3 regions of the Arminella tumorigenes genome follow, and region 3 is predicted to be linked to each of the others. Evidence: riboswitches for the same ligand, from Rfam matches in the RefSeq annotation. Region 3 holds a riboswitch; each other region holds the start of a gene.
What was found. Region 3 has a riboswitch for thiamine pyrophosphate ahead of thiC (phosphomethylpyrimidine synthase ThiC). Riboswitches for the same ligand answer to the same signal wherever they lie in the genome.
Positions count from the first base shown of each region.

Region 1 (2,259 bases), on a different replicon from region 3:
GCAGTTGTTTCGCAACCCGACTTTCGGACTATTGCTGATCACCTCGCTCACCAGCGGCGCCATCGCCATCGGCATGGTCAACTATTTCGCGCTGTTCCTGCAGACGACCACTGGCCTTTCGCCCTCGGTTGCCGGCCTGTTGTTCATTCTCCTGACCGGCGGCATCGTCTGTGGCTCGCTTTCGGCCGGACGGCTGATCTCGGCCACCGGCCGCTACAAGCCCTTCGCAATAGGCAGCGCCGCCTGCAGCATGATTGCCTTTGCGGCCCTGTCGCAAGTCCATGCGGGCACTCCAGTCTTCGTCATTGGCGGACTGATGTTGCTGCACGGCATCGGCATCGGGCTTGCGCAGCAGGTTCCGGTCATCGGCATCCAGAATGCAGCCTCCAGCCGCGACATCGGAGCGGCCACTGGCGCCGTCACACTGTCGCGCATGGGCGGCGCCTCGATCGCCATCTCCATCTACGGCGCCATCATCGGCTCCCGACTGCTGCATGTCGGCCTGTCGATCCCCGGCATCAGCAATATCGAGGAAGTCACGCCGAAGATGATGGCGGCCTTGCCGGCTGCCACGCGCGAAGCCGTGGCCGAAGCCTACGCTGCCGCCTTCAACCCGCTGTTCCTGACGGCGGCGGGCATCTGCCTTGTCGGCCTGGTCACCGCACTTTGCCTTAAGAACGTCCAGCTACCGGGCGCAACCATTGCCAAGACCATCGACCCTGCGGCTGCGGCCCACGTCGCGGATTGATAAAGCTAGGGCTTCGCGCGGCCCCTTGCCATCCACCCCTCCCGCCGCTACATCTTTTCTCGCTCTAACGGGGTGCCTCATGTCCATCCGGACATCTGGCTGAGAGGCTTTCACCAGCCAACCCGCGGAACCTGATCCGGTTAACACCGGCGGAGGGATTAGACGCGCGAAATCAACAGCGCCTATTCTCCGTTTTAACGCGAACCAAGGAGGAGGCGCTTCGATGCCCACCCGATCTCTGACGACATTTATGGCTGGCCTTATTCTGGCGGCCGGCACGACACTTCTGACCGCTCATGCCAGCCAGGCGGCAGACAAGACACTGACAGTCTATACCTACGAGAGTTTCACCGCCGACTGGGGCCCCGGCCCCAAGGTCAAGGCGGCGTTCGAGAAGACCTGCGGCTGCACCGTCAACTATGTCGCCGTCACCGACGGCGTCGCACTCCTGTCGCGCCTGAAACTCGAGGGCAAGGACACCAAGGCGGACGTGGTTCTCGGTCTCGACACCAATCTCGTCGATGAAGCCAGGGATACTGGCCTGTTCGAGCCCGCCGACATCGACACGACGGCCGTGAAGCTGCCGGGTGACTTCAAGGACGACGTCTTCGTTCCCTACGATTACGGTCACTTCGCAGTGGTCTACGACACGCAGGTCATCAAGAACCCGCCGAAGAGCATGAAGGAACTGGTTGAGGGAGACCCGTCGCAGAAGATCGTCATCGAGGATCCGCGCACGTCTACACCGGGCCTTGGCCTGCTGCTTTGGGTCAAGTCGGTTTATGGCGCCAAATCCGCGGAAGCCTGGAAAAAGCTCAAGGGCCGCATCCTGACCGTCACCCCCGGCTGGTCAGAAGCCTATGACCTGTTCACCAAGGGCGAAGCGCCGATGGTGCTCTCCTACACGACGTCGCCAGCCTATCACATGATCGCCGACAAGACCGACCGCTACCAGGCGGCATCCTTCTCGGAAGGCCACTACATCCAGATCGAGGTAGCAGGCCTGACGAAAACCTCTGCCAACAAGGATCTGGCGCGCGACTTCCTGAAATTCATGATCACACCCGGTTTTCAGGACATCATCCCGACCAACAACTGGATGATGCCCGTCGCCGCCACCTCGGAGCCGCTGCCGGATGCTTTCGGCAAGCTCGTCGTACCTACCAAGACGTTCCTGATGAGCCCGGCCGAAGTCGACAAGAACCGCAAGGCCTGGATCGACGAATGGCTGGCCGCTACTAGCGGCAACTGATCGAGCGCTATGCTGACGACATCCGAGCGAGCAACGGCAGTGACCGGCGGGGCTATCAGCCTCGCCGGCATCCTGCTGTTTGTCGGCCTTGCTGTCGGCACGCTGCTCGCCGCCGGCATCGAGACGCAAGGCAACGCTCCCCTGCTCGATCCTTATATCCTGCGGGTCCTGCGCTTCACCTTGTTGCAGGCGACGCTCTCGACGGTGTTGTCGGTAACGCTTGCCATCCCCGTGGCGCGTGCCTTGGCCCGACAACGGA
Region 1 is NZ_CP117255.1:3,041,863-3,044,121, forward strand. Features, by position in the region: gene PR017_RS14915 (MDR family MFS transporter) at 1-748, shown strand, start outside; TPP riboswitch at 807-923, shown strand; gene thiB (thiamine ABC transporter substrate binding subunit) at 972-2,000, shown strand; gene thiP (thiamine/thiamine pyrophosphate ABC transporter permease ThiP) at 2,010-2,259, shown strand, end outside.
Region 1: another riboswitch for thiamine pyrophosphate. It lies ahead of thiB (thiamine ABC transporter substrate binding subunit); the one in region 3 lies ahead of thiC (phosphomethylpyrimidine synthase ThiC).

Region 2 (2,259 bases), on a different replicon from region 3:
GAGATCGGCACAAGTCTCGACGGTCCGTTCACGCTTCTTGGGGAAATAAGGCAGCCCGGTGGGAAGGTCGTGGTCGCCTTTGCGGCTAATGCCGATATAGACGCGGACGCGATCGTCAGCAACAGTTTCGAAATGCAGTGGCCGCCCAAATCAGGACTGATGCAAAGCTTTCCAGAAGTCGACCGCGCCGCCTGGTTTGATATGGATCAGGCTGAGGTCAAGCTTCTCAGGGGGCAACGGCCGTTTCTCGAGGCATTCAAGTTGCTCATGGAACGCGCCGATACGACTAGTCCTCGAGCATGATCCACGCAGGTGCATGATCGCTGGCATGCTCCCAGCCGCGAACGTCCCTGTCTACGCCGGCATCCGAAAGCCGCTCTGCCAACGACGGACTGAGGAGGAAGTGGTCGATGCGCAAACCGGCATCGCGGGCATAGGCGTTGCGGAGATATTTCCAGAACGTATAGATCCGCTGATTGGGATGCATCCGCCGGAGCCCGTCCGCCCAGCCCTGATTGACGAGGTCCCCGAAGGCGCGGCGGACATCGGGATGAAACAGCGCATCGTCGATCCAGCGTTCCGGGTTATAAACGTCGAGTTCGTCCGGCATTACATTGAAATCGCCGGCAAGGACAACCGGGACGTCGAGTTCTAGAAGCTCTCTCGCGTAGTCTGCGAGGCGCTGAAACCATGCGAGCTTGTATTCGAACTTCGGGCCCGGCCGCGGATTGCCGTTTGGAAGATACAGGCAGCCGACCAAGAGACCGCCGATTGCGGCCTCGATGTAGCGGCTCTGTCCATCGGCATCACCGGGCAGCCCACGCCTCGTCTCCAGCGGCATAGCGTCTCGCGCCAGGATCGCTACGCCGTTCCAGCTTTTCTGGCCATGCCAGATCGCCCCGTAGCCTGCCCTCTCGATCTCCCTCGCCGGAAAGCGGTTGTCCGGCGCCTTCAGTTCCTGCAGACAGACGATGTCCGGCTTGAATTCGTCGAGCCAGCGCAGCAGGTTTTCAAGGCGGCCGTTGACACCGTTTACATTGTAGGTCGCGATTTTCATGTGATGGCATCCCGCCGCATTGCAAGTAACTCTCGCCTGGCCAACGGGTCAGGCGGCAAAAGGATGCATGCGATCTACCGTAAGCTTGCGGCTCGACCGCATTGGCCGACCCGGTAAAAATCTGCTTTCATCTTTTCCGGTCCATGCTATCAGAGGGGATCGACAGGGGTGCTCCGTATTGCCGGGGCTGAGACCGAAGCGTGCATGCTTCCAAACCCTAAAAGCTGATCTGGATAATACCAGCGGAGCGAGGCGGGCTAAAATGTTTTCAGGCGCACAAATATCACTGTATCCCATGACCGACGATTTCGTCGGCGTCATCCACGGCGCGCTCGGCGCCCTGGACCCCTATCGTGACCAGATGCGGGTTTCGACCGACGATCTCTCGACGCTGCTGGTCGGCTCGACGGACGTGTTATTTCCAGCGATGCGCGACCTGTTCGTGGCGGCAGCCGCATCGGGCAAGCATTGCGTTTTGCACGCTACGGTCTCTCGCGGATGCCCCGGCGAACCCGACGATCCGATCTGCACGCCGAGCAGCAGTATGGTCAGTGCCCTCCCGCTCGAAGAACGCAAGCAGGCGGCACTCGCGGCTGTTCGCGAAACGCCGATGACGGGTGAAACTGTCTCCGCACAATTCTCGCTCTATGTTCTCGGCATCGATCAACACATGGACGAGATCTACGGCTGTATCGACTTCCTGAAACAGTCCGGCGTCTTCCACAGTTCGAAGAACTTCTGCACCAAGCTGCGCGGCGAGGCCGGCGCCGTCTTTGCGACGATCAACGAGGCATTCTGCCGCTTTGGCCCGACCATGGGTCACGTCACGCTGGATATTACCGTTTCCGCCCACAGCCCCTCACCATCCTGATATCGGCTGGGGATCAATGCATCACAGCCGATGATCGATGCCAAGGTCCCGCACCGGTTTTGGCTTGGCGAACAGATAGCCCTGGACCTGCGTGCAGCCGATCTCCTGGAGAACGGCGAACTGCTCCTCCGTTTCCACGCCCTCTGCCGTGCTCGACATACCCAGCGTCTGTGCCAGAGCGGTGATAAGCCGAACGACGGACAGCGATTCCGAATGCAGGGTCAACTCGCGGATAAACGAGCGATCAATCTTGATCTTGTCGAAGGGGAAGCTTCGAAGATTGGACAGCGAGGAATAGCCGGTACCGAAATCATCCATCGCAATCGAAATG
Region 2 is NZ_CP117255.1:1,774,003-1,776,261, forward strand. Features, by position in the region: gene PR017_RS08770 (NUDIX hydrolase) at 1-303, shown strand, start outside; gene xth (exodeoxyribonuclease III) at 287-1,057, opposite strand; TPP riboswitch at 1,212-1,325, shown strand; gene PR017_RS08780 (YkoF family thiamine/hydroxymethylpyrimidine-binding protein) at 1,320-1,928, shown strand; gene PR017_RS08785 (putative bifunctional diguanylate cyclase/phosphodiesterase) at 1,950-2,259, opposite strand, start outside.
Region 2: another riboswitch for thiamine pyrophosphate. It lies ahead of PR017_RS08780 (YkoF family thiamine/hydroxymethylpyrimidine-binding protein); the one in region 3 lies ahead of thiC (phosphomethylpyrimidine synthase ThiC).

Region 3 (2,259 bases):
GCGTGCGCCCGGGTGTCCCTTGGCGAGATCGGCAGCATGTGCGGCGATCTTGTAGGTGATGACGCCGGTCTTGACGTCGTCACGGTCCGGCAAGCCCAGGTGCTCTTTCGGCGTCACGTAGCAGAGCATGGCGGTGCCGAACCAGCCAATCATCGCGGCCCCGATCGCCGACGTGATGTGGTCGTAGCCGGGAGCGACATCGGTGGTGAGCGGTCCAAGCGTGTAGAACGGGGCCTCGCCGCAGGTCTGCAACTGCTTGTCCATGTTCTCCTTGATCTTGTGCATCGGAACATGTCCCGGCCCTTCGATCATCACCTGACAATCCTTTGCCCATGCGATTTTCGTCAGTTCGCCCAACGTCTCAAGCTCCGCGAACTGGGCGGCATCGTTGGCATCGGCAATCGAACCCGGGCGCAGCCCATCCCCCAGCGAAAAGGTCACGTCATAGGCGCGGGCAATGTCGCAGATCTCGTCGAAGTGCTCGTAGAGAAAGCTTTCGCGGTGGTGGTGCAGGCACCACTTGGCCATGATCGACCCGCCGCGCGACACGATGCCGGTCACGCGGTTTACAGTCAGGTGGATATAGGCGAGACGGACGCCGGCATGGATGGTGAAATAATCGACGCCCTGTTCGGCCTGCTCGATGAGTGTGTCGCGATAGACCTCCCAGGAAAGATTCTCGGCAATGCCACCGACTTTTTCCAAAGCCTGATAGAGCGGCACGGTGCCGATCGGCGCCGGCGAATTGCGGATGATCCAGTCGCGGATATTGTGGATGTTGCGACCGGTCGACAGGTCCATCACCGTATCGGCGCCCCAGCGGATCGCCCAGACCATCTTCTCGACCTCCGCCTCCATGGACGAGGTGACGGCAGAGTTGCCGATATTGGCGTTGATCTTCACCAGAAAATTACGACCGATGATCATCGGCTCGCTTTCCGGATGGTTGATATTGGCCGGAATGACGGCGCGACCCTCGGCCACCTCGCGGCGCACAAATTCCGGCGTGACGAAATCCGGGATCTGAGCGCCAAAACTCTCGCCGTCCCGCACCGAGGTTTCACGGCCAGCCTGGCGTCCGAGATTTTCGCGGATGGCAATGAATTCCATCTCGGGCGTGCTGACGCCGGCGCGGGCATAGGCAAGCTGGGTGATAGCCCGCCCGGCAACGGCTTTCAGAGGTGCATGACGAACCGGAAATTCCGGCGTCAACCGCTCGCCGGTGGCAAAGCTGTTGTCCTCCGGTAAGACATGGCGTCCCTCATAGCGCTCGACATCGCCGCGCGACACAACCCAGCTTTCGCGCAGCCGCGAAAGGCCGCCGTTGATGGCAACGGTATGGTCCGGATCGGTATATGGACCGGAACTGTCGTAGACGATGACAGGCGGTTCCCCCGCAGTCGGATGCAAGGCGATCTCGCGCATCGGAACGCGAATGTGCGAGTATTGCTGGCCTTCGACATGGATTTTGCGGGAGGCTGGGAATGTGCCCGAGGTGACCATCGGGCTTTGGTTTTCAGCGGCAATATTCATCGTGAGGCTCCAAGTTTGCGTTTGGAGACCCAGTCCTAGAGCCGGAATGATGGAAGAACGCCGACACGGAATCCGGAATACGGATCTGTAACTGCAGCAGCGTTTTGCACCGTCCCTACGCCAGTATGAACTGGATCAGGTTCAACGGGTCACTGCGCGCGATAGCAGAATCTCAGCCCCTTGACGGGACACCCCTGGTGAATATGCAAAGCCTACGGGAGCTTTCTGAAGGGGTCAAGAGGCATCCGCCGTCGTATCCAAAGGTGTGAAGAGCTTGCCGCCTTGAAGGGATCTGAACTCTCAGCACTCCATTTGTCTTCGTCACGTCGATGATGAGGAAGTCGAGAATGCGCAATGGATCCGCGCTGGCGCCGCAAAGAACCGGCATCTTCGCCGGCTGGTCGATGTTATCATTCGAACCACGGTTCGATGTCAGGAATTGAACTCCGTAGCCGTTGGCATCCTGAAAGCCGGCGAGACTGCTGATCCCCATCGATGGGGAACCGGCCGGAAGCTGGCATCGACGCTCGCAGCAGTTCAAGGAAAGGAGGCAGGCTGTCTTCAACCTCCTCGCTGATGGCATGGTTCTAAGCAATGTCGCATCGCCGGTGAGGATCGAAGCCATGGGAAGGCGGACCCCCCAGCAGTCCTAAATAGCACTGCAAGGCCACCGTGCGAGAACAGTCCGGAGCCGAAGAGACCGCCCATCGCCCTGACAGTGCTGAC
Region 3 is NZ_CP117256.1:126,131-128,389, forward strand. Features, by position in the region: gene thiC (phosphomethylpyrimidine synthase ThiC) at 1-1,533, opposite strand, end outside; TPP riboswitch at 1,628-1,739, opposite strand; gene PR017_RS18375 (GSU2403 family nucleotidyltransferase fold protein) at 1,706-2,158, opposite strand.